One region of the Pusillimonas sp. NJUB218 genome, then DNA from elsewhere that is predicted to be linked to it. Evidence: predicted binding sites of a transcription regulator. Region 1 holds the regulator's gene; the other holds the start of a gene.

Region 1 (9,078 bases):
GCGGATCGCTTCCCTTCGTCACTCAGGATTTCGTAGGCTTCTTTGACCTCTTTGAACTTTTCCTCGGCTTCTTTGCTGTCCGGATTACGGTCAGGGTGGTACTTCATCGCGAGTTTGCGATAAGCCTTTTTCAGTTCGTCATCAGTCGCGTTCTTGCCTACGCCCAGAACTTCGTAAAAGTCGCGTTTTGCCATAATTTTCTAAGTGCGTCGCACGACGCGTATCTTGTACATGAATAAGAATGCCCGATTTCCGGCAAACACCAGAAACCGGGCCTTAATCAATAAGAATTGACCTTATTGATCGCGCTTGACTTCTTTGAAGTCTGCGTCGACGACATCGTCGTCGGCCGGCTTATCGGTGGCCCCTTCGGCGCCACCTTGAGCTGCGGCCTTAGCCTGCATGTCGGCGTACATCTTCTCACCCAGTTTTTGAGCTGCCGTCGTCAAGGCCTCGACTTTGGCGTCGATAGCTTCCTTGTCACCGTCTTTCAAGACCTCTTCGAGATCTTTAATGGCGGTTTCAATAGCCTGCTTCTCGGCGTCATCAAGCTGGCTGCCGTACTCTTCAAGCGATTTGCGTGTCGAGTGAATCAGGCTTTCGGCCTGGTTGCGGGCAATGGCCAGCTCTGCAATACGATGGTCTTCTTCGGCATGCGCCTCGGCGTCCTTCACCATACGCTCGACTTCTTCATCGCTCAGACCAGAATTGGCCTTGATGGTGATTTTGTTCTCTTTGCCTGTGCCCTTGTCTTTGGCAGACACATGCAAAATACCGTTGGCGTCGATGTCGAAGGTAACCTCGACCTGAGGCACACCACGCGGTGCGGGCGGAATGCCCTCGAGGTTGAATTCGCCCAGCGCCTTGTTACCGGCAGCAATTTCACGTTCGCCCTGGAAAACCTTGATGGTCACCGCCGGCTGGTTGTCGTCAGCGGTCGAGAACACTTGCGAGAACCGGGTAGGAATCGTCGTGTTCTTGTTGATCATCTTGGTCATCACGCCGCCCAGGGTTTCGATACCCAGGGACAGCGGGGTAACGTCGAGCAGCAGAACGTCTTTACGATCACCAGACAACACCGAACCCTGAATGGCAGCGCCTGCAGCAACGGCTTCGTCGGGGTTGACATCTTTACGTGGGTCGCGGCCGAAGAACTCTTTGACCTTTTCCTGCACTTTGGGCATGCGGGTCATACCGCCGACCAAAATAACGTCGTCGATTTCAGATACCTTGACGCCGGCATCTTTGATGGCGATACGGCAAGGATCGATGGTACGTTCGATCAGCTCTTCAACCAAAGCCTCGAGCTTGGAGCGCGAGATTTTAAGCGCCAGGTGCTTAGGACCAGAAGCGTCGGCCGTGATGTACGGCAGGTTGATTTCGGTTTGCTGAGTCGAGGACAGTTCGATTTTTGCCTTTTCAGCAGCTTCTTTGAGGCGCTGAAGCGCAAGCACATCTTTGGACAGATCAACGCCGCTTTCTTTTTTGAACTCGTCGATGATGTAGTCGATAATGCGCTGGTCGAAGTCCTCACCGCCCAGGAAGGTGTCGCCGTTGGTCGACAACACTTCGAACTGCTTCTCGCCATCGATGTCAGCGATTTCGATGATAGATACGTCGAACGTACCACCGCCAAGGTCGTAAACCGCAATCTTGCGGTCGCCCTTTTCCGTTTTGTCCATACCAAACGCCAGTGCAGCGGCGGTCGGCTCGTTGATAATGCGCTTGACTTCAAGACCGGCAATACGGCCGGCGTCTTTGGTCGCCTGGCGCTGGCTGTCGTTGAAGTAAGCCGGCACTGTAATAACGGCTTCGGTCACCTCTTCGCCAAGGTAATCTTCGGCGGTTTTCTTCATTTTGCGCAGCACGTCGGCCGACACCTGAGGTGGCGCGAGCTTCTTGCCTTGCGCCTCAACCCATGCATCGCCGTTGTCGGCTTTGACGATCTTGTAAGGCATCAGGTCGATGTCTTTTTGTACGGCTTTTTCTTCAAACTTACGGCCGATCAGACGTTTGACGGCGTAAAGCGTGTTGGCAGGGTTGGTGACTGCCTGGCGCTTGGCGGGTGCACCCACCAGAATCTCGCCGTCTTGCATGTAAGCCACGATAGAAGGCGTGGTACGGGCGCCTTCAGCGTTTTCGATGATTTTGACCTTGCCGCCATCCATGACTGCCACGCAGCTGTTGGTGGTACCCAGGTCGATGCCAATAATCTTGCCCATAATATATAGCCCTGAAAAATTCGAAATTAGTAAAAATCAGCTTGATGTCGAGTAATTGGGGCCTGATAACACCTTTTCAAGGCGACGCCCCGATTTTTTTTACTTGCCGGAAGACACCGTAACCAACGCAGGCCGCAAGACGCGGTCGGCAATGGTGTACCCCTTCTGGAGGGTTTGCACAATGCTCCCTTCGGGGAAGTCGGACGGAATCGACGAAATGGCTTGATGCACGTTGGGGTCGAATTTGTCGCCAGGAACCGGCGCTACATCTTTCATGAGGTTACGCTCGAACGCGGACACCAGTTGCTTAAGTGTGGCCTCGACACCTGCACGCCAGGCATCGGGCGTTTGGTCAGGCAATGCAAGCGCGGCCTCAAGGCTGTCTTTGACAGGCACCAGGCTCTCGGCAAACGACTCGGTGCCGAACTTGCGAGCCTTGGCAACGTCATCCTGTGCACGGCGGCGAATATTTTCGACCTCGGCTTTGGCGCGCAAAAGCTCATCGTGGTATTGGGCGACCTGGGCCTGAGCGGCCTCGAGCAAAGCGGCCAGATCATGGTCTGCACCCTCGGCGCCTAGAGGCTCGTTCGACTCGAGCTGCTCGGAAGTGTCCGTTGCCGGATTTTCGTCTTTGGGATCAAGGGGCTGCTGGTTCGTCGACATAGTTAAAGCTCTCCACTTCAAGTGATTCAATTCAATGCAAATGGGGGCACTCGCCCCCATTTCAAGACCAGAAATAGCTGTGTACAAAGTGCGCAGGCGATTAGCCCCGCCGAGGGTTAGCCATGTGCCGGCGACCGCCCCTTTTACAACCAGCCCTGCAGATGCTGCTTGACCAGGCCGGTCAGGCCGCGCGCCCAGGTTTCGTCATCGTTGAGGCATTCGATATAACGGAACTGTTCGCCGCCTGCATGTAAAAACGCCTCTTGACACTCCACCTGGATTTCCTCGAGCGTCTCGAGACAATCGGCCAGAAAACCCGGACACATGACATCGACCCGGCGCACCCCTTGTTCAGCCCAGGCTTTGAGGGTGGGCTCGGTATAGGGCTGCAACCATTTCTCGGCGCCAAACCGGCTTTGAAACGACACATGCACCAAATGGCCGTCTTCGCCCAGACATTCACGCAGCGCTGCTGCCGTGTCCATGCAGTCGCGATGATAAGGATCACCCTGATTAATAGTGCGCTGGGGCAAACCATGAAAACTCAACAACAGACGCTCGGGCTTACCTTGCGATTGCCACAGTGCGCGAACCTTGTCGGCCATGGCTTTAATATAGGCGGGCAAAGTCGGGTAACGTTTCACAAACCGCAGTTCGGGCTGATTACGCAAGCGCGCTGCATAAGTGCACACCGCATCAACCGCGGTGGCGGTAGTACTGGCTGCATACTGCGGATACATGGGCACCGTCAGGATGCGCTCGCACCCTTTCGCTCGCAGGGCTTCGATACCCTGCGCCACGGAAGGGTTGCCGTAGCGCATAGCCAGGACCACGTGCACGTCGTGCCCCTGCTCGGTTAACAGGTCTTGCACGCGGTCGGCCTGCGCCTGGCTGTACACCGTAAGCGGTGAGCCGTTTTCGAGCCAAATACCGGCATAACGCGGCACCAGCTTACGGGGCCGGATACGCAAAATAATGCCCTGCAAAATAAATTGCCAGATCCATTGCGGAATTTCGATGACGCGCGGGTCGGACAGAAACTCGGACAAATACCGGCGGATAGCGGGCGCTGTCGGTGCATCGGGCGTACCCAGATTGACCAGCAGAACGCCGACGGGGCCCTCGGCGCGCGCCGGCGGGTTCGGATCAAGGCCATGAGGATCGGGCGTTTCGGGCAGATAACGAGACGGCAAAAAACTGGACATGAAAGGCCTTGAAAGAATCGGGGTCAGGACGTGTTGTGGCTAAGCGCGTTTGAGAGCAGGCGCGCCGTGATGTCGACGATGGGAATGACGCGATCGTAGGCCATACGGGTAGGCCCGATCACACCCAGAGTGCCGACGATTTTACCGTCGATACCATAGGGTGCTGTAATAACCGAGACGTCTTCTAGCGGGACAAGCTGTGAATCGCCGCCGATATAAATTTGCACACCATGCGCGCGGCTGGAGACATCGAGCAACTGCAACAGATCGGTTTTTTTCTCGAAAAGTGCAAACATGCGACGCAAGCGATCCATGTCTGACGCGATGTCGGAAATATCGAGTAATTTGCTTTCGCCGGAAATCACCACGCCGTCATCACTGCCGTCAGACGCCGTACCCGCCTCAACCGCCTGTTGCATCAGACGCGAAATATCTTCTTTAAGCGATGACAACTCGTTGGTAATGGCCTCGCGGACTTCATAAAACGACCGGCCTGCAAAATGCGCATTAAAGAAATTACTGGCTTCGGTCAGCTCTTGGTCGAGGTAATCGCGCTGAACAAACAAAATGCGGTTTTGTACGTCACCGTCCGGTGTCACGATGATCAGCAGAACGCGCTTGTCGGAAAGACGGATGAATTCGATTTGCCGAAATACTTGCGAGCGCTTTGGGGCCAGCACCACACCGGCAAAGCGGGTAAGGTTAGACAACAAATTCGCCGCAGCATTAACGGCTCGTGTCGGCTCGGATGCCGGCAACATCTCGCGTATCTGGCTGGGTTGCAAAACCTCGAAGCGTTGCGTCGCCAGCAGACGATCGACAAACAGACGGTAGCCTCGCGGGGTTGGCACCCGCCCGGCCGACGTATGCGGGCTATGGATAAGCCCCAGCTCTTCGAGGTCGGCCATGACATTACGAATGGTGGCCGGGGACAGCTCGAACATTTTTGAAAGTGTGCGCGACCCCACGGGTTGACCATCGGCAATATAACGCTCGATGAGTGCCTTGAGCAGGGCTTTGGCTCTGTCGTCCATGTCCATGTTTAAACCTTACGCCTCCGGAAGACAAAGTTGTCGTTCCGGGTACAACAACAAACGCTTGTGGAACATATAATAAATTTATCTGAACCCAAACATCATAAACAAGGTATCGGCACAATGCATTTCAAAACTGTAGCGTTGGTCGGGCGCTACCAGGACAGCGGACTTGACGCCCCGCTGCGCGAACTGGCCGCGACCCTCGAAAAAGCAGGGTGCCGCGTTCTTGTCGAAACCGATACTGCCGTTAATACCGGAGTCACCGAATACGCTGTCGCGTCGTACGCCGAAATCGGCGGCCAGGCCGACCTGGCCGTTATTATGGGCGGCGACGGCACCATGCTGGGCGCAGCCCGCATGCTGGCGCGGGCCCATGTACCGCTTATCGGCATCAACCACGGACGGCTCGGGTTTATTACCGACATCCCGCTGCAGTCGGCAGCCGCCGCTTTAACACGCGTCATCGAAGGCAACTTCAATATCGAAGAGCGCATCTTACTTGAAGGCCGCGTCATGCGCGGCGACCAGATCATGTTTTCGGGGGTTGCCCTGAACGACGTCGTCATCAATCGCGCCGGCCGCGGCGGCATGATCGAACTGGGCGTCGAGCTCGATGGCAACCTGATGTACAACCAACGCGCCGACGGCCTGATCATCTCTACCCCGACGGGCTCGACCGCTTACGCGCTGTCGGCCAACGGCCCCATTTTGCACCCGCAACTGCGCACCATGCTGCTGGTACCGGTCGCACCGCAAACATTGTCAAACCGACCCATCGTCATCCCCGACAGCGGCGTACTCAGCATCACCATCACATCGCTCAGCCGCGTCGAATCAGGTGCCAGCGTTCACTTCGACATGCAAACCTGGTCCGAATGCCAAGCCGGCGACCGCATCGAAGTGCGGCGCGCGCAAGATACCATACGCTTCGTTCACCCAACCGGTTACAGCTTTTTCTCGACGTTGCGGCGCAAATTGCTCTGGAACCAAATGCCCACCCTGTCAGACGAGACCGAATAAACCATGTTGCGATCCCTGAGCCTTACCGATTTCGTCATTGTCGAGCACTCCGAAATCCAATTCGACTCGGGTTTCACAGTGTTTTCAGGCGAGACAGGCGCTGGCAAGTCAATTCTTATCGACGCCCTGTCGCTGGTGCTGGGCGCGCGTGCCGACACCGCTTTTATTCGCGATGGCGCCGACAAGGCCGACATCAGCGCGGTATTTAACGTGCCCGACAACCTGGTCGGCTGGCTGACCGAACACGACCTTGATACCGACGATACGCTGGTGCTTCGTCGCGTAATCGACCAGCAAGGCAAAAGCCGCGCCTACATTAACGGGGTGCCCGCCACGCTGGGCCAATTACGCGAACTAAGCGAACAGTTGGTCGATATCCATGGCCAGCACGCCCACCAAAGCCTGCTCAAACCCGGTAGCCAGCGCGAACTACTCGACACGCAAGGCCGCCACACCGATCTAGTCCAAAATGTGGCGCAAGCTTGGCAGGCCTGGCAAACACTGACCAAACAGCTCGACAATGCGCGCGCACATACCGACACACTTCAAGAAGAACAAAACCGGCTCGAATGGCAAGTCAACGAGCTTGAACAGCTAAGCCTGGCCGACGGCGAATGGGACGCCCTCTCGGCTGAACACAACCGCCTGGCTCACGCCCAATCGTTACTTGAAAACGCCACACAGGCTTTAAGCGCATTAGACGACGACACCGCCGGCGCGCATCACATCCTGAACACCGCAGCGCATCGGCTGCAAGGCATGCTTCGCCATGACGCACAACTCGCCGTAATTTGCGACACACTCGAATCGGCTCGCATCGCGACTGCCGAGGCCATATCCGACCTGAACAGCTACATCAGCAAGCTCGACCTCGACCCCGACGCCCTGCAGCAAGCCGAGGCGCGAATGTCGGCCATCTTCGACGCCGCTCGCAAATTCCGCGTCGAACCCGACGAGATCCCCGCCTTGGCCACACGCTTGCGTGAACGGCTACACGAAACACAAGCTGGCATCGACCTGGCAGCACTCGAAGCCAAAGCCCAGGCAGCGCACGACCACTACACGACATGGGCGGCACAATTGACAGCCGCACGAAAAAAGGCTGCCAGCCTCATGGCACCCGCCGTCACTCAAGCCATGCAAACGCTAGCCATGGCCGGCGGGCGCTTCGATGTGGCCATCACCCCTTGTGCATCTGGCCCTAACGGCAACGAAACCATTGAATTTTTGGTGGCGGCCCACACCGGCACACAGCCTCGCCCGCTGGCCAAGGTGGCCTCAGGCGGCGAACTGGCCCGGCTGTCGCTGGCGCTGTCAGTCATCGCCAGCCAGGCTGCACGCGTCCCTACACTTATTTTCGACGAGGTCGACAGCGGTATTGGCGGCGGGGTGGCCGAAGTAGTGGGCAAACTGCTTGGGGCCCTGGGCGAACGCCATCAGGTGCTATGCGTCACACACTTGCCCCAGGTAGCGGCTTGCGGCAACCATCACTTCAAGGTCAGCAAGTCTCAGCACAAAGGCAAAACGACCTCGCGCATCGATTTACTCGATAAAAAAGCGCGCATCGATGAGATAGCGCGCATGCTGGGTGGGCTAAGCATTACCGACACTACGCGTCAGCATGCCGCCGAAATGCTGGGGGCCTGAAGCTTATTTTTTCTTCTGGCACGACCCGCAAATGCCGTAAAGCATCATAGTGTGGCTTTCGAGCGTAAAGTTTTTTTGCTCGGCGATCAGGTGCTGACGCTTTTCGATGTCGGGGTCGGTGAACTCGACCACCTTGCCACAGTTGGTGCAGATAAGATGGTCGTGGTGGTCGCCGTCGTTAAGCTCGAAAACGGCCTTGCCCCCATCGAACTGGCTACGCGTTAGAATACCTGCCTGTTCAAACTGCGTCAGCACGCGGTAAACGGTTGCCAGGCCAATATCGATATCTTCTGCGATAAGGGCACGGTAAACGTCTTCGGCGCTTTGGTGGCGTGTGTCTGATTTACGAAAAACATCCAGAATTTTAAGGCGTGGAAACGTTGCCTTAAGACCCATGTTTTTCAGTTCGTTTTGTTCATTCATGTTCGAGGCTCTCGGGCAGGTGGACATTATGCCTTTATCATAACGGTTTTATTCAACCTGAATCACAGGGGCGCTTCGTGCTTACGACTGCTAAACCACTATTTTCAAAGTTGCGCACAGGCTTGACCGTTGGTGCGCTGGCCCTGACGCTCACCGCATGCGGCGGCACCAAGTGGGGCTTCCCTTACCGGGCCGACGTTCAGCAGGGCAACTGGGTGACTGCCGAGCAAGTCGCGCGACTCGAACCCGGCATGACCCGTGAGCAAGTTCGCTTCATTTTGGGCACACCCACCCTGCAAGACATCTTCCGCAACGACCGCTGGGATTACCCCTACTTCAACAAACCCGGTTACGGCGAAGAAGAAGAGCGTAAGTTCACTGTCTGGTTCGAAGGCGACGTACTACTGCGATGGGCCGGAGACCAAATGCCCGACCGCCAACCTTTCGAAAAGAGTGATTCGGGCGCCCAATCGGCCGAAGGCGCACCGCAAGACGCCGACGCTGGCAAAGCCGCCATCGAACGCCGGGCTGGCCCCAACACCGAGATCGAGATCAACCCTGAGCGCACGCCGGCTGCCGTGATTCAAAGCCAGCCTGTTTCCGAACCCTTACGCTAAGAGACCCCTATGCGCATCGCCATTGCAGGATCCGACGGCCGCATGGGCCGCATGCTGATCGAAGCTGTCATTAATTCGCCCGACCTGACGCTCGCCGTTGCGCTCGACCGCGCCGGTTCGGCCTGCATAGGCCAAGACGCCGGTGGCTTTCTGGGCCACACGACGGGCGTGCACATTACCGACGACCTCGACGCATTAAGTCACGCCGACTGTCTCATCGACTTCACGCGCCCAGAAGGCACAC
Region 2 (9,078 bases), on a different contig from region 1:
GGCACAACGCACCAACGAAACACTGGCCGTATGCATGCTCGATCTTGATGGGTTCAAACCCGTCAACGACCAGCATGGTCACGACGCAGGCGATCACTTACTGATCGAAATAGCGCATCGGCTGCAAACATTGGTCCGTGCCGAAGACACCGTCGCTCGCCTGGGCGGAGACGAATTCACACTCATCTTGCGACGCCCCAACGGGACGACTATCTTCGACAAAATTTTAGAGTCCCTTCGCACACCCATAACCCTGGGCCAAGCGACAGTCAGTGTATCGGCGAGCATTGGCATAGCCTATTTTGATGGCAGCGCACCCGTCGACGCCGACGACCTGCTGAAACGCGCAGACCAGGCGTTGTATGCCGCAAAGCACAACGGCCGAAATAACTATGTGGTTTACAAAGACAAGACCGTCTCTAGGGCTTGGCGCGCGTAATTTTTTCGGGCTTACGCGCCATTAACAAGAGCCTGACCATCGCAGGCTGCGGACATAAAAAAGGGGACGCCGAGGTTGGCGTCCCACTAAAAAACCCGCTTCAGAAGGGAGGGGATTGAGAGAAGCAGAAGCGGTCACAAGACACCGGACACAACGAGGTGAATGTCAACGATGTCTTATAAGGTTTAGGCCTTACGACCGGCATTTGGTTCAGTCAAATACCTGATGAAAATGTATTTTTTTGTATCTGCCCTGCTGCCAACGCCAGGGCGACTAATTAAGCCTGATCTGGCTCGACGCGACGCCTGACACTTAAAAGCACCCGCCCGCAAGGCGATCAAGCACCCGCCAGTTAGCTTAAACCGTGAGCGCTGCGCGCATTTTTTTGAATGCTGCTGCCTCGATCTGGCGGATGCGCTCGGCCGATACGCCGTATTCGGCAGCCAGCTCGTGCAGGGTGGCGCCACCCTCGTCTTGCAACCAACGAGCCTCGACAATGCGCCGGGAACGTGCGTCGAGCATTTCCAGGGCCTTGCCCAGCCCGGGGCCTTGCAGCGCATCGCTCGCGCGGCGCTCTAGCACGTTGGAGGGCTCTTGCATGCCGTCGTCAGACAAGTACGAGACAGGGGCAAAAGCATCTTCGTCGTCTTGAGGCGCTTCGAGGGCCAGTTCGCGCCCCGTCAGACGGACTTCCATCTCGCTGACGTCTTCGGGACGTACGTTGAGTTCGCGCGCAATGGCATCGACCTGCGCCGGATCGAGCGTTTGGCCGTCGGGGCGCATTCTGCGCAAATTAAAGAACAGCTTGCGCTGAGCCTTAGTGGTGGCGATTTTGACCATACGCCAGTTGCGCACGATGTATTCGTGAATTTCGGCTTTGATCCAGTGCACAGCAAACGACACCAGCCGCACACCGCGGTCGGGGTCGAAACGCTTGACGGCCTTCATGAGGCCGATATTGCCTTCCTGGATAAGGTCGGCATGCGCCAGACCATAGCCCAGGTACTGGCGCGAAACCGATACGACCAGACGCAGATGCGACAAGATGAGTTCGCGAGCAGCGTCGAGATCTGCGGCATCGCGCAAACGCTTGCCCAGTTCAGTTTCTTGCTCGGCAGAAAGCACGGGCAAACGATTAACCGCTGCAATATAGGCCTCGATAGTGCCTAATGCACCGGGGTTCGAGATGGCCGCTGTTAATGCTGTATTAGACAGTGCCAAAGATTGCGATGGGTTCGTCATTTTCGTGTGCAGTCCTGATCCTTGAAATAGGTAACTTTTATATTAGCACTCTGTGCGGCCGAGTGCTAAGAGCGTTACCAATATGACCAGCGGTCGGAGCAGAAAGTTCAAAAAAAAAGCGCTCACACAGCGCGCCGAAGCGGCTGTGTGAGCGCGAGGCTCTCTCTCATTAGCCATACTACGCACGAAGTTTGAAGACTTCGTGAAATACATAAAGCAATATCTGTGCCACATCACAGACCGCAGTGCCCCCATAGGGTGCAGACGGCATCTGAACACCGAATGCACTGCCGAGAGCGCTAGAACGCCCCAGTATGGATCAGCCCCGCCCCACAATCTGCACCGCAAGCCACCAGACTCAATAACAATAATAATGATGATAACCATTCTTATTTAATATATAATCGGCGCCAGTCGATCTAACAGGTCAAACGCAGGGTATTGCCTTGCATTAAAACAGTCACATTTCGCCATCTGAACCCACCCATTGCGCCCCGAGCGCCTGTTTTGAATTAAATGAACGCCGTCGCCCGCAGCAAGCCTCGCAACAAGAACACCTGGATGAAAACAATGCATCAGTGGCATTGGGTAAGCGCCGCTATCAGCCTGGCGGGCCTGATTCTGTTTTCGATTACCGGGGTCACGCTGAACAACACTTCGCTGTTCGAGGGCAACGCCGAAACGACCCAACGCCAACTTGCACTGCCCAACGACATCCACGCCAATATTCAGTCGTGGGCCAATACCGTCACTAACGGCGACGCATCGGCATCCAAAACGCAGCACACCAGCCACCCTGTGCTGCCCACCAACCTCGAGAACTGGTTTGACCAGGCCCTGGGCATTCGTATTGCTGGGCGACCGGCCGAAGTGTCCGCTGACGAAGTGTATGTATCTCTGCCCGAGCCTGGCGGCGATGCCTGGCTGGCCATTGACCTGGCCACCGGCGAACTCGAGTACGAACGTATACATCGCGGCGCGATCGCCTACCTGAACGACTTGCATAAAGGACGTCATAGCGGAGTCGCATGGCGCTGGTTTATTGACATACTGGCCGTTGCCTGCCTGGTCTTCGCCATTACCGGCTTGGTCCTGCTGAAGATCCACGGCAAGAACCGCCCGATGACCTGGCCCATTACCAGCGCCGGCGTTGTGATTCCCGCGCTGCTGATGCTGCTTCTCGTCCACTGACGACGAGTCCACGAGTGCTTTACGTCCCCTAGAACATAAAACCATCAACGCCGTCTAAACCGACCCAACGCAAACCCACAGACCCTGAACCAGAGACCGTAACCATGGCCCTTCCAGTTAAAACCGCCGCCACCACCGCTATTTTGCTGACTTCGCTGATGGGCGGGCACAGCGTGGCGGCCGACCTGGCACTGAACATCAACCTGCCAAAAATTGACACCGCCGAATACCACCGACCCTACGTAGCGGTTTGGCTAGAGGGCGAAAATCGCAAAGTCGTACGCGACATTGCAGTGTGGTACGAAAACAAGAAGGCCGACGGTGAAGGCAAGAAATGGCTGAAAGACCTGCGCCAATGGTGGCGTGTCAGCGGCCGTACCCAAGGCGAACCAGACGACGCCGTGACAGGGGCAACACGCCCGGTCGGCGATCACAAAATCAGCGTACCCGCCAATGCCGCCGCACTCAAAGACCTGCCCGCCGGCCAATACGACATTGTTGTCGAAGCTTCACGCGAAAAGGGCGGACGCGAGCTAGTTCGCCTGCCGCTAGCGTGGCCGCCCGCAGCAACGCAGCACCAGGCCACTGAAGGCAAACACGAACTGGGCGCTGTCACTTTACACGCCAACCCCTAACTGCATTTCACACTTTGGAAGAGACCGTCTTATGAAGAAATTGCTTGCCCTGTCGCTGCTGGCGGCCACCCTGACAGCCCCTGCCGCTAACGCCCACGACTTCTGGCTGTTGCCTTCGTCTACCGTACTGTCGGGCGACAAGGCGTGGGTTACCGTCGACGCCGCCGTCAGCAACGACAAATTTCATGTCAACTACCGCCCATTGCAACTAAGCAACCTGAACATCACCAGCCCCAGCGGCAAGCCTGTACAGGCCCAAAACACCTTTACGGGCCAAATGCGCAGCGGCTTTGACGTAGAACTGACGGAACCCGGCACGTATCAGCTGGCCATTGTCAACGCAGGCCTGGTCGCCTTCTGGAAAGAAGACGGCAAGAACAAACGCTGGATGGGCACGCCCGAGAAGTTTGCAACCGAAGTACCACAGAACGCCGAAGATCTGCGTGTCACGCAGCGCCATGGCCGCATCGAAACTTTTGTCACTCGCGACAAACCCACGACCATTAAAGCCGATGATCAGGGCCTGAGCCTGCGCCCGCTAACCCATCCGAACGATTTGTACGCGGGCGAAAAGGCAAGCTTCGTCGTATTGCTCGACGGCCAACCCGCCCAAAACATCGATGTCGAGGTCGTGCGTGGCGCCCAGCGTTACCGCAACCAGGTTGAAGAAATCATCGCCAAGACAAATGCAGACGGCGAAATCGAAGTGACCTGGCCGCAAGCTGGCCAATACTGGTTGCACATCGAACACAGCGATGACAAGACCAGCGTAAAACAAGCGAAAACACGCAACTTGTCTTACACAGCCACACTCGAGGTCTTGCCGCAGTAACGCCTATGAGCGACTGGATACGCCTGCAGGGTAACAGCATGGGGACGACGTGGGCGGTGGACATCGGTCCGCACAACCCCGCCTTGCGCCCCACAGGCACAAGCCTTGTCGGAAGACATCCGGCTCCGGCTTTACCTAGCGCAATACAAGCCGCCTTGCAGGCCGCGCTCGACAACATCGTCGACCAAATGAGCACCTGGGACACCGGCAGTACCATCAGCCGGCTGAACCGTGCCGAGCCCGGCTGGTATCAGATAGAACCCGAGTTCTACACAGTGATGGAAGCCGCCCTGCAGGTGGCGCAAGCCACGCAAGGCGCCTACGACCCTACCCTGAATGAGCTGGTAAACCTGTGGGGCTTTGGACCGGCCGGCCCCTGTACCCGGCCCCCGGCGCCGGCAGCGCTACGCGATGCCCTGCTGCGCAGCGGCTGGCGCAAAACTGCACTGAACCCCGAGCACCGCGGCGTCTGGCAGCCCGGCGGGTTGCAGTTTGACCTATCGTCTATTGCCAAGGGCTACGGCGTAGACGTCATGGCGCGCACGCTGGACGAACACGGCTATACCCACTACCTGGTGGAACTGGGCGGAGAGCTGAAGGCGCGCGGCACCAACCCCGACGGCAAACCCTGGCAAGTCGGTATCGACGAAATACACTTGCCGCTTGTCCTGAGCAACGAAGCGGTAGCCACGTCGGGCGACTACAGGCGCCACTTTGAACACGAGGGCAAACGTTACGCCCACACGCTGGACGCGCGCACCGGCCAACCCTTGCAACACGCGCTGGCCGCCGTCACCGTCATACACAAACAATGCGTATTGGCCGACGCCTGGGCAACCGCACTGCTTTGCCTGGGGCCCGACGCCGGGCCAAAAATGGCCCAAGAATACGGGCTCGCAGCGTTATTCGTTGAGCGGGCATCCACCGACTTCAAAGTGAATTGGTCTGCGGCCTTCGCCCAGAAAGCAGGGCTGAGCTTTTAGCATCGCGCGCAGCGCCGCTAAGCAGCCCGCATCGCCTCAATAAGCCTAGTCGGTAATAATGGCCCGCAGCAAACCGACCATCCGGTCGGCGTAATCGGGGCCCAGCTTGGCCAGCACGCGCTGCTGATGCGCCATGGCTTTATCGCACAAACTACTGATAAGTAGCGTACCCTTGGGGGTAATGCGCACCACCGTCTGGCGGCGGTCGACACGCGACGTTTCGAGGGTTACCAGCCCTTGGGCTTCCAGACGAGGCAGCACCTTGCTAAGCGTGGGTTGCTTGGTAATGGCCAAACGGGCCAAATCGCCCACCGTTTCGCCTTCGGCCTCAAACAAACTGCCCAAAATGCGCCATTCGGTTACCGTCAGCCCGGCTTTGCGTACTTCAACATGAAATTCGGCAGAAATATTATGGCTGGCCAACGCCAGCACCGAAGCCAGATATCGGTGCACGAAACGCACAGGCTCTTTAGGCCCGGCCTTTGGGGCGTTGACATCAGCCACCTGAGCACCTTTATTCATAAGAGACAACAATTCGGAAAAGGGGAAAATCGTATGCCAGCGAAACCCCTACGTCAAGACGACTAATGGTTTACCCTGATACTCAAACGACTGATTTTTTTATTAAATATTGCCAATACATGAATTTTCATGTTTTTTTGAAGGCACGTCGCATCCGCGCAACCGTCTTCAAGTAAAGGACACCACCATGGCAGAACGTTCATTCAAGAAAGAAGTCCAGCAGCTTCGCATCGGCGCTGGCGAAGAATTCCGCGGCGAAGGCATTTTGGCCGTGACCAAAGGCCTGTTGCAATCGGGCGTAGGTTACGTCGGCGGTTACCAGGGCTCGCCTATTTCCCACCTTATGGATGTGCTTGCCGACGCGCAAGACATCCTGGAAGAACTGGGCGTGCACTTTGAAACCAGTGCCTCTGAAGCCACAGCCGCTGCGACGCTGGCCGCCTCGGTCAACTACCCCATCCGGGGTGCGGTCACCTGGAAATCGACAGTAGGCACCAACGTCGCCTCTGACGCGCTGGCCAACCTGGCCTCGGGCGGTGTTACCGGCGGCGCTCTGGTCATTGTGGGCGAAGACTACGGTGAAGGCTCTTCGATCATGCAAGAGCGCACCCACGCGTTTGCCATGAAATCGCAGCTGTGGCTGCTCGACCCCCGCCCCAACCTCGACAGCATGGTCAACTTCGTCGAACACGGGTTCCAGTTGTCGGAAGCCAGCAACACTCCGGTCATTTTGCAATTGCGTATCCGTGGCTGTCACGTTCACGGCCGCTTCATTGCCAAAGACAACCAGCGTCCCAAATTTACACTGGCCGAAGCGTTGGCCAACCCCAAACGCGACTTGTCGCGCATTGTGCTGCCACCGGCAGCCTACGTGCACGAGCACGAAAAAATCAAACAACGCTGGCCAGCGGCGGTCAAGTTCATTAAAGACAACAAACTGAACGAACACTTCGACGGCGACGTCGAAGACCTCGGCATTATTTTGCAAGGCGGCCTTTACAACGGCGTCATTCGCGCCCTGCAACTGCTGGGCCTGGCCGACAACTTCGGCAACAGCCGCATCCCGCTGTACGTGATGAACGTCACGTACCCCATGATCGACGACGAAGTCACCGAATTCTGTAAAGACAAAAAAGCTGTCTTGCTGTTTGAAGAAGGCCAGCCCAACTACATCGAGCAAGGCATGAACATGATCTTGCGCCATGCGGGCATCGACACCATTTTGTCGGGTAAAGACGTACTGCAACTGGCGGGCGAATACACCACTGCCGTCATGCGCGACGGCCTGCAAAAGTTTTTGGCCGCCCAGCGCCCCGAACTGCTGCCTGTCATCGACGTCGAGCCCACCCAGGCGCCCGCAGCAGCCGCTAACGGCAATGCCGCCATGGAAGTGGCCGAAGTCACGCGCCCGAAACCCGTGATCAAAGAGCAGCCCATCTCGTTCCAGCGTATGTCGAAAGACATGGCCGAGATCGTGCCGCTACGGCCCGCCGGCTTCTGTACGGGCTGCCCCGAGCGCCCGATTTTTGCCGCGCTGTCGCTGACCCAAGAGAAGCTGGGCGAACACCACATCGCCTGTGACATCGGCTGCCACCTGTTCTCGATTTTGCCGCCTTTCAACCTGGGCTCTACCACGATGGGTTACGGGCTGGGCACGGCCAGTACGGCGGCGTTCAACGTCAAATCCTCCAAGCGTTCCATCTCGATGATGGGCGACGGCGGCTTCTGGCATAACGGTTTGTCGTCGGGTATTGGTAACGCCGTATTCAACAAATACGACGGCGTCATCATCTTGATCGACAACTACTACTCGGCCGCGACCGGCGGACAAGACATCTTGTCGTCACGCGCCGAAAACCCCAACCGTGCCACCAACAACCCCATCATCGAAGCTGTCAAGGGCGTCGGCGTCAAATGGGTCAAGGTCATTGAGCGCACCTACGACGTAGCGCGCGTTCGCGACACGCTCGAAGAAGCGCTTACCACCGAAGTCACCGGCCCTAAAGTACTTATTCTGCAGTCCGAGTGCATGCTGAACAAGCAACGCCGCATCAAGCCGCAGTTCAACAAGGCCGTCAAAGAAGGCAAGCGCATGGTCAAAGAGCGCTTTGGTGTCGATTCCGACGTCTGCACCGGCGACCACGCCTGCATCCGCTTGTCGGGCTGCCCGTCGCTAACCATCAAAGACAGCGGTGATCCGCTGAAAGAAGATCCAGTCGCTTACATCGACAACAGCTGTGTCGGTTGCGGTAACTGCGGCGAAGTGTCGCACGCCGCCGTACTGTGCCCTTCGTTCTATCGGGCCGACATTGTGCACAATCCCACCCAGTGGGACCTGTTCAAAGCCAAAGTCCGTCAACGCGTCATCGGCTTCCTGCAAGCCCGACGTAACCAGCGCCTTGCCCAATACTCTTTGTAAGCCCCAACCATGACAACAACACAATTGCACGACGTAACCCCCATCAAGATCGCAATCCTGGCCATGGGTGGCCAGGGCGGCGGCGTGCTGGCCGACTGGATTGTCGACATGGCCGAGCACGCCGGCTGGTGGGCTCAGACCACATCGGTGCCCGGCGTTGCTCAACGTACTGGCGCCACAATTTACTACCTCGAACTGCTGCCCGAAGAGGCCGTTAAGGTGGCAGGCCGTCAGCCGGCGCTGGCGCTAATGCCCACCCCGGGCGATGTCGACCTGATCGTCGCCTCCGAACTGATGGAAGGCGGCCGCGCCATCCAGCGCGGCCTAGTCACCCCCGACCGCAGCACCCTTATTGCTTCGTCACACCGCAGCTACGCCATTGGCGAAAAATCCGCCCCCGGCAACGGCATCGCCGACCCGAACAAGGTCATTGAAGCCGGCCGCACAGCCGCCAAGCGCTTCATGTGCTTCGACCTGCAATCGCTGGCCGAGCAAGCCGGCAGCGTGATCAGCGCCAGCCTGTTCGGCGCCATCGCCGGCAGCGGCACGCTGCCCTTCAGCCGTGCCGACTACGAAGCCACCATCGAGCGCAGCGGCAAAGGGGTTAAGCCCAGTCTTAAAGCTTTCGCGCTGGGTTTCGACGCTGCCCAGGGCGCACCCGACTTCCCGGACTTCATCGACACCACTCGTCCGGTACCTGCCGTACCGCAAACTGCGGCCAACGCACGCGTCAAGCAATTGCTCGACGACATTCGCACAAACTTTGCACCTGCCGCACAACCCATGCTGGTGGCCGGCCTGCGCCGCACGCTCGA

What was found. The regulator HrcA, encoded in region 1, represses chaperone genes, less so after heat shock. The targets are predictions, from matches to a motif close to TTAGCACTCNNNNNNNNNGAGTGCTAA.
Region 2: a site for HrcA is predicted at 1,724-1,750, ahead of rpoH (RNA polymerase sigma factor RpoH). Genes of this name have one in related genera too.

The regions. Positions count from the first base shown of each region.
Region 1 is NZ_NQMK01000004.1:175,018-184,095, reverse strand. Features, by position in the region: gene dnaJ (molecular chaperone DnaJ) at 1-194, opposite strand, end outside; gene dnaK (molecular chaperone DnaK) at 297-2,222, opposite strand; gene grpE (nucleotide exchange factor GrpE) at 2,322-2,885, opposite strand; gene hemH (ferrochelatase) at 3,029-4,090, opposite strand; gene hrcA (heat-inducible transcriptional repressor HrcA) at 4,114-5,124, opposite strand; gene CHR62_RS07275 (NAD kinase) at 5,248-6,147, shown strand; gene recN (DNA repair protein RecN) at 6,151-7,794, shown strand; gene fur (ferric iron uptake transcriptional regulator) at 7,798-8,217, opposite strand; gene CHR62_RS07260 (outer membrane protein assembly factor BamE) at 8,295-8,834, shown strand; gene dapB (4-hydroxy-tetrahydrodipicolinate reductase) at 8,844-9,078, shown strand, end outside.
Region 2 is NZ_NQMK01000001.1:103,025-112,102, reverse strand. Features, by position in the region: gene CHR62_RS00525 (diguanylate cyclase domain-containing protein) at 1-439, shown strand, start outside; gene rpoH (RNA polymerase sigma factor RpoH) at 797-1,681, opposite strand; gene CHR62_RS00515 (PepSY-associated TM helix domain-containing protein) at 2,198-2,872, shown strand; gene CHR62_RS00510 (DUF2271 domain-containing protein) at 2,977-3,507, shown strand; gene CHR62_RS00505 (DUF4198 domain-containing protein) at 3,539-4,339, shown strand; gene CHR62_RS00500 (FAD:protein FMN transferase) at 4,345-5,322, shown strand; gene CHR62_RS00495 (MarR family winged helix-turn-helix transcriptional regulator) at 5,368-5,844, opposite strand; gene CHR62_RS00490 (indolepyruvate ferredoxin oxidoreductase subunit alpha) at 6,032-8,263, shown strand; gene CHR62_RS00485 (indolepyruvate oxidoreductase subunit beta family protein) at 8,273-9,078, shown strand, end outside.